Regions from separate parts of the Tardiphaga sp. OK245 genome, predicted to be linked through region 2. Evidence: predicted binding sites of a transcription regulator. Region 2 holds the regulator's gene; each other region holds the start of a gene.

The links. The regulator PhoB, encoded in region 2, activates phosphate uptake and scavenging genes when phosphate is short. The targets are predictions, from matches to a motif close to TGTCATNNANCTGTCAT.
Region 1: the regulator PhoB is predicted to act here: its motif matches at 929-945, upstream of BLW80_RS13115 (RNA degradosome polyphosphate kinase).
Region 3: the regulator PhoB is predicted to act here: its motif matches at 1,089-1,105, upstream of phnG (phosphonate C-P lyase system protein PhnG).

The regions. Positions count from the first base shown of each region.
Region 1 covers NZ_FNWZ01000003.1:103,625-105,885, reverse strand. The annotation lists gene BLW80_RS13115 (RNA degradosome polyphosphate kinase) at 1-857, opposite strand, end outside; gene BLW80_RS13110 (P-loop NTPase family protein) at 1,014-1,691, opposite strand; gene BLW80_RS13105 (CDP-alcohol phosphatidyltransferase family protein) at 1,738-2,261, opposite strand, start outside.
Region 2 covers NZ_FNWZ01000002.1:1,135,624-1,137,884, forward strand. The annotation lists gene pstB (phosphate ABC transporter ATP-binding protein PstB) at 1-64, shown strand, start outside; gene phoU (phosphate signaling complex protein PhoU) at 93-806, shown strand; gene phoB (phosphate regulon transcriptional regulator PhoB) at 899-1,603, shown strand; gene BLW80_RS12030 (GcrA family cell cycle regulator) at 1,708-2,217, opposite strand.
Region 3 covers NZ_FNWZ01000001.1:693,018-695,278, reverse strand. The annotation lists gene BLW80_RS03145 (nuclear transport factor 2 family protein) at 1-301, shown strand, start outside; gene phnF (phosphonate metabolism transcriptional regulator PhnF) at 302-1,036, opposite strand; gene phnG (phosphonate C-P lyase system protein PhnG) at 1,162-1,623, shown strand; gene phnH (phosphonate C-P lyase system protein PhnH) at 1,626-2,234, shown strand; gene BLW80_RS03125 (carbon-phosphorus lyase complex subunit) at 2,237-2,261, shown strand, end outside.

The DNA of each region.
Region 1 (2,261 bases), on a different contig from region 2:
GCTTCGATTTCGAGGCGGATCACCGACCCTCTGCGGCGACGCTTCAGCGCAGTCTCGAACAGCCGGACCAGATCCTCGGCCTCTTCTTCGACTTCAAGTTCACTGTCGCGGATGATGCGGAAGGCACCCTGCCCCTGAACAGTGTAGCCCGGGAATAGACGCGCGATGAACAGGCCAGTGGCCTGTTCCAGCGTGATAAGGCGGACCGCGCCGTCCTTGCCGGGGGTCGGCAGGCGGATGAAGCGATCGATCTTGCCGGGCATGCGGATCAGCGCGTTCATCGTCTTGCCGTCGGACACCCGCGACAGATGCAGCGCGATGGTGAAGCCCAGACTCGGAATGAACGGGAACGGATGCGCCGGGTCGATCGCCAGCGGCGTCAGCAGCGGGAAAATATTGTGGAGGAAGTGGTCCTCGATCCAGGACCGGTCGGCCTTGCTGACCTCCTTGCCGTCGAGCAGCACGATTCCGACATCGGCCAGCATGCCGCGCTGGTCGCGCCAGATCGCCTGCTGGTCGCTGCCGAGCTTGGAGACCGCACTGTTGATCAGCACCAGTTGCTCGGCCGGGGTCAAGCCGTCCGGACTGCGCTCGCTGATTCCCTCACGGACCTGCGCTTTGATACCGGCGACGCGGACCATGAAGAATTCATCAAGGTTGTTTGCGGAAATCGACAGGAAGCGGACGCGCTCCAGCGCCGGATGGCCCGGATTGACGGACTCCTCAAGGACGCGGCGATTGAAATGCAGCCAGGACAGCTCGCGATTGATGAAGCGCTCGGGACCCGACGCGACCACCTCTGCCGGCTTCGCTTCGCCCTTTTTCTCTTCAATAACAATCTCTTCTGCGGAGTCCATGAGACAGCAATCCATCCAGTTCAAGCAGCGCTATAGTGCCGGCAAATCACAGCGGACATTGCGTCAGTTGCGTGACGCTTCGATGACATTGAGGAACCTGCCTGCCGCGCCGTCAAGGCACGGTTTGACGCGCCGCGTTTGACGTCCAAGGCTAAGTCAGGCGTCGCGCAGCAGTTCCGCGGCCAATGCACGGGTCACCGGCCGCCCAAGCCGAAGCGCCTCGCTATCCAGCAATTCCACCGTATGGCGGGCGGCGGCGAATGACCGCTCGATGCGGCTGGCCACATAGCTGACCACGCTCTCGTCGATGCTGAGCTGGCGGTCGGCGCAAAACTTCACGATCAGCGCCCGAAACAACCCGTCATCCGGCGGCAGCAGATTGACTACCGGGATCGCACGGAGCCGCGACCGCAGATCGCGCAACTCGACCTCCATGGCGGCCGGGGCGACCCGCGCCGTAATCAGCACATAGGCGTTGTCTTGACGTGCCAGATTAAGAAGGTGGAACAGTGCCCGCTCATCGAAGGCACCGGCATTGAGATCCTCCACCACCAGTGCGTTGGTCACCAACTCAGCCGGAACCGTCGCAGCCGTCAGGCTGTGCGCCATGGTGGAGCGCGCCCCGGCCTCCTCGGCCCAGATCGCCGCCAGATGGCTCTTGCCGGACCCTTCCGGGCCGACAAGGAGCATTACCCGGTTCGGCCAATCCGGCCAGCAGTCGATCAGTCCCAGCGCCTCGGCATTGGCCGGGCCCTCAAGGAAGTTGTCGCGGGACAGACTCTCCGCATGGGGCAGCGCGAACGCCAATTGACGGGGTTGGACGCGGGCGACCACGCAAATACTCCTGCCGGCTCCGCCGGCGAACGTCACGAATACCGGTTTACCGGGGCTCTTGACCAGGTTCGATGGTGCTCATGTGTCGCATCCACTCGACGAGATAGAAGGACACAGAGAGCAGCGTCAAGATGGTCACAAAGCCCATTAAAATCAAATCGTAAGGCGAGGATTTGAAACCAAATCCGAGGGCAGCAAGAACCAAGGCTGCGAAGGCCACCTGCGCCACCGTATTGAGCTTCGATACCATCAGCGGCTTCATCGGGATCGGTTTGCCGAACAACCACGACACAATGACGGCGCCCACGATCATGATATCCCGCGACACCACGAGAATCACGATCCAACGCGGAACTGCCCCCCATATCCCCAGGGAGACATAGATCGAGACCAGCAGCGCCTTATCGGCCAAGGGGTCGAGCAGCGCACCGAGTTCGCTGGCCATGTTGAAACGCTTGGCGAGAAAGCCGTCCACGGCATCGCTGACCCCCGCAATCACGAAGATTGCAAAGGCGATTTCCATCTGGTTCGAGGCAATCGCCCAGACAATCACGGGCACCAGCAGGATGC
Region 2 (2,261 bases):
CAAGATCTTCACGTCGCCGACCGATCGCCGCACCCAGGATTACATCACCGGCCGCTTCGGCTGACGCGACATATTCGCGGGAGGAATTTGAGATGGCTTTTGAACACACCACCAAGGCTTTCGACGACGATCTGCAGGAGCTGACCCGTCTCGTTGCCGAGATGGGTGGCCTCGCGGAACGGCAGATCGTCGAATCCGTCGACGCGCTGATCCGCCGGGACGTCGCGCTCGGTGCGCGCGTCGTCGCCACTGACTCCGAGATCGACCAGTTGCAGCGCACGATCGAAGAGCGCGCCGTGCTGACCATCGCCAAGCGCCAGCCAATGGCTGTCGATTTGCGCGAGATCGTCGGCGCGCTGCGCGTCGCTACCGATCTGGAACGCATCGGCGATCTCTCCAAGAATATCGGTAAGCGCGTCAATGCACTCGACAGCGACTTCCATCCGCTGAAGCTGATCCGCGGCCTCGAGCACATGACCGACCTCGTGACCACCCAGGTCAAGGCCGTGCTCGACGCCTATGCCGCACATGATCTGCCCGCCGCGATGACGGTGTGGAAGGGCGACGAGGAAATCGACGCGATCTGCACCTCGCTGTTCCGCGAACTCCTGACCTATATGATGGAAGACCCGCGTAACATTTCGTTCTGTATCCACCTGATGTTCTGCGCCAAGAACATCGAGCGGATCGGTGACCATGCCACCAATATTGCGGAAACCGTGTTCTACATGATCGAGGGCCAGCAAATCCTCGACAAGCGCCCGAAGGGCGACATGACCACATTCGCGAATACGCCGACGGTCTGAAGCATGATCCGGAAAAGTGGGAGCCAGTCTTCCGCAAGGATCATGATTTAAAAACTTGTCGGACGTCACTGAGGGTATTGATCAAGATGGCTGTGAATGCACGCATTCTGGTTGTGGAAGATGAAGAGGCGCTAACGACGCTGCTTCGCTACAACCTCGACGCCGAAGGCTATGATGTTGAAACCGTCGCTCGCGGCGACGATGCCGACACCCGCTTGAAGGAGCGGGTGCCGGATCTCGTGGTGCTCGACTGGATGCTGCCGGGCCTGTCCGGCATCGAACTGTGCCGCCGCTTGCGCGCACGGCCCGAAACCAAGGCATTGCCGATCATCATGCTGACGGCGCGTGGCGAAGAGAGCGAGCGCGTTCGCGGTCTCGCCACTGGTGCCGACGACTACATCGTCAAGCCGTTCTCCGTGCCGGAGCTCCTGGCCCGCGTGAAGGGCCTGCTGCGTCGTGCAGCTCCCGAGCGTCTCGCTACCGTTTTGGCGTTTGGCGACATCGAACTTGACCGTGACAAGCGCCGCGTCGTGCGCTCAAGCCGTCCGATCGATCTCGGTCCGACCGAATATCGCCTGCTGGAGTTCTTCCTGGAACATCCGGGCCGCGTGTTCAGCCGCGAACAGTTGCTCGACAGCGTCTGGGGCCGCGACATCTATATCGACGAGCGCACCGTCGACGTGCATATCGGCCGCCTGCGCAAGCTGCTCAACCCCGCCGGTGAGCCAGATCCGATCCGCACCGTGCGCGGCGCCGGCTACGCGCTGGACGACCGGTTCGACAAGGCGGCGGAGTAGGTATCTTCCTTCTTCCCCGCAAGCGGGGCGAGGTTAGAAGCCCCCAAACAAAAAATGCCCGGCTCATCGCCGGGCATTTTCATTTGGTTTAGATGCTTTCCAGCTCAGCGCGTCGGCTTCGGCACCGCGCGGCGGCGGTCGCTGGCCGGCTGATAGGCGATGCGCGAGTGATGTGCGCAATAGGGGGCGCCGGCCAGGGCCTTGCCACCGCAGAAGTAGAAGTCCGCGCTCGACGGATCGCCGATTGGCCAATGGCAGGTGGCTTCGTTGAGTTCGACCAGCGACAGGCGCTGGCTGATCGGCACGATGTTGTCATAGGCGATCGGGTCGGGCTCGGCCTCGATCTCGTAGTTATGGGCCAATGCTGTGTTGCCACGGGCCATCGGGCGGGCGACGCGCACCATCTGCTGTGCCGGGCGCGCCTTGCGCTGCCGCGGAGCTGCCGAGGAGGGGCTCTTGGCACGGCCGGACAGGCCAAGGCGGTGCACCTTGCCGATCACGGCGTTGCGGGTCACGTTACCGAGTTCCGCAGCGATCTGGCTGGCGGAAAGGCCGCCTTCCCAGAGTTTCTTCAACTGTTCGACGCGATCGTCGGTCCATGTCATTACCGTCATCGCCGTTTTCCCTTCGTGAGCGCCGGCCTGACCGGGCAGCGCTG
Region 3 (2,261 bases), on a different contig from region 2:
CGTCGAATTCCTCACCCGTAAATGGGCAAAGGAGCACGAATATCGGCTGATCAAGGATTTGTGGGCGTTCGACGGCAATCACATTGCCGTGCGCTTTCAATATGAATGGCATAACGACGCCGGCAACTGGCATCGCTCCTATGGCAATGAGCAATGGGAGTTTGACGAGGCCGGCCTGATGCGCCGCCGCGAGGCGAGCATCAACGATGTGGCCATTGCCGAGAAGGATCGCCGTTTCCTGTGGCCGGCGCCGGGGCCGCGTCCGGCCGATGTGCCGGGTCTCGGCACCGACCCGTTCTAACTAAAGCGAGCCGCTATCGACCACGAATTCGACGCGCTCGGCGACGAAGCGCGAATGCGTGGCGCTCAGCGGCGTGCCGTCGGCATCCACATCGATGGAATCGACAATCAAGATCGGACGCCCGAGTGCAACGCCAAGCCGTGTCGCATCGGTCGCATCGATGATCCCTGCGGTGACCTTCGTCGAGGCGCGGCGATAGTCCTTGATGCCGTAATGCGCCAGGGCCTTGGTCATCGAGCGCACGCGCTCATAGACCTTGCCGAAATCGGGAAAGCGTTCGGCGGATAGCCAGTTGGTGCCGACGCAGATCGGCGTCTTGTCAGCGAGGCGCAGCGCCTCGATGCGGATCAGCGGAGCGCCGGCTTTGAGGCCAAGCTGCCTTGCGAGATCGCGTGTTGCCACATCGTCCCAGGCTCCGATCAATTGCGCTTGCGGCTCGCGCCCGCCGGCACCGGCAATTTCCGAGAAGCGCGTGCGTGATCGCAGGGGATATGCAAGCTTTGGCGATTCCACATAGGTGCCGCTCCCGCGCTCGGCGCGCACCAGGCCGCGTTCGGCCAGGGTCGCGAGGGCGCGGCGCACGGTGTGGCGATTGACGCGGTAGATGTCAGCCAGTTCAGTCTCGCCGGGCAGCTTTTCGCCCGCACCATAGCGGCCATCTGCAATGCCGCGCTCGATGCCGTCGGCCACATGCCGCCAAAGTGCCACGCCTGTTGGCTTGTCCTGAATGGTCACAAAATCGGTCCCGGAATGATGTCGACCACGCATTAGCGAAAAATCGTGCCGCTGTCACGAAACGGTCATTGCCTCCGCCTATAAAGTTGTCTAGTAAATCATACAACTTGTTGAGCGACGGTGACATGACTTCATCCTCCCTGAACCACCAGCAGGCCCGGCGCCGTGAGGCGATGGGGGTGCTTGGGCACTGCGCCACGGCGGATATCGCCGGATATCTCGATGCAGTGGCTGTTCCCGCCCATGAACAACTGCGTCAGCCGGAAAACGGCCTGGTGATGCTGCGCGGCCGGATCGGCGGCGATGGCGCGCCATTCAATCTCGGCGAAGCGACGGTGTCGCGTGCCGCTGTACGGCTTGCCAGCGGCGAGGTTGGCTTCGGTTACACACTCGGTCGTGACGGCGCGAAGGCGCAGCTGATCGCGCTCTGCGATGCACTCATCCAGACCTGTGAATTTTCAGATGCTGTCGAGACCAAGGTGCTCACGCCGCTGCGCGCGCGCGTCGTCGCCGATAGCAAGCGCAAGGCCGCAGAGACGGCGGCAACCAAAGTCGATTTCTACACGCTCGTGCGCGGGGAGGGCTGATCATGACGACAGTTGCGGAAATGCCGGCCGGTTTCGCGGACAAGGTGCTTGCAGCGCAATCGACCTTCCGTTCGGTGATGGATGCGATGGCGCGTCCGGGTACCGTGCAGCGCATTCAGGCTGTTTCGGGCGTACCTGCGCCAATGATGCGCGGCGCGGCGGCCATCGCGCTGACGCTGTTCGATCAGGACACGCCGGTGTGGCTCGATGCCAAGCTGGCGGCGACCATGGATGTCGCCAAGTGGATCAAGTTTCATACCAGCGCGCCTGTGATTGCCGATCCGGCGGTGTGCGCCTTTGCCGTGGTGGCCGATCCCGCTGCGCTACCGTCCTTCGAGCACTTCGCCTTCGGCACCGGCGAATATCCGGATCGCTCCACCACGATCATTCTGCAGGTGGCGAGCCTGACTGAAGGCCCGACCTATGAATTGCGCGGTCCCGGGATCGACGGCGCCACCATCCTGCGCGCCGCGATCGGCGTGCCGAATCTGCTGGATCGTCTTGCGCTGAATGCCTCGCTGTTTCCCCGCGGCATCGATCTCGTGCTGGTCTCCGGCGAATCCATCGTCGCGCTGCCGCGCACCACGCGCCTTGTCGCGAAGGAGGGCTGAGCATGTATGTCGCCGTCAAGGGTGGCG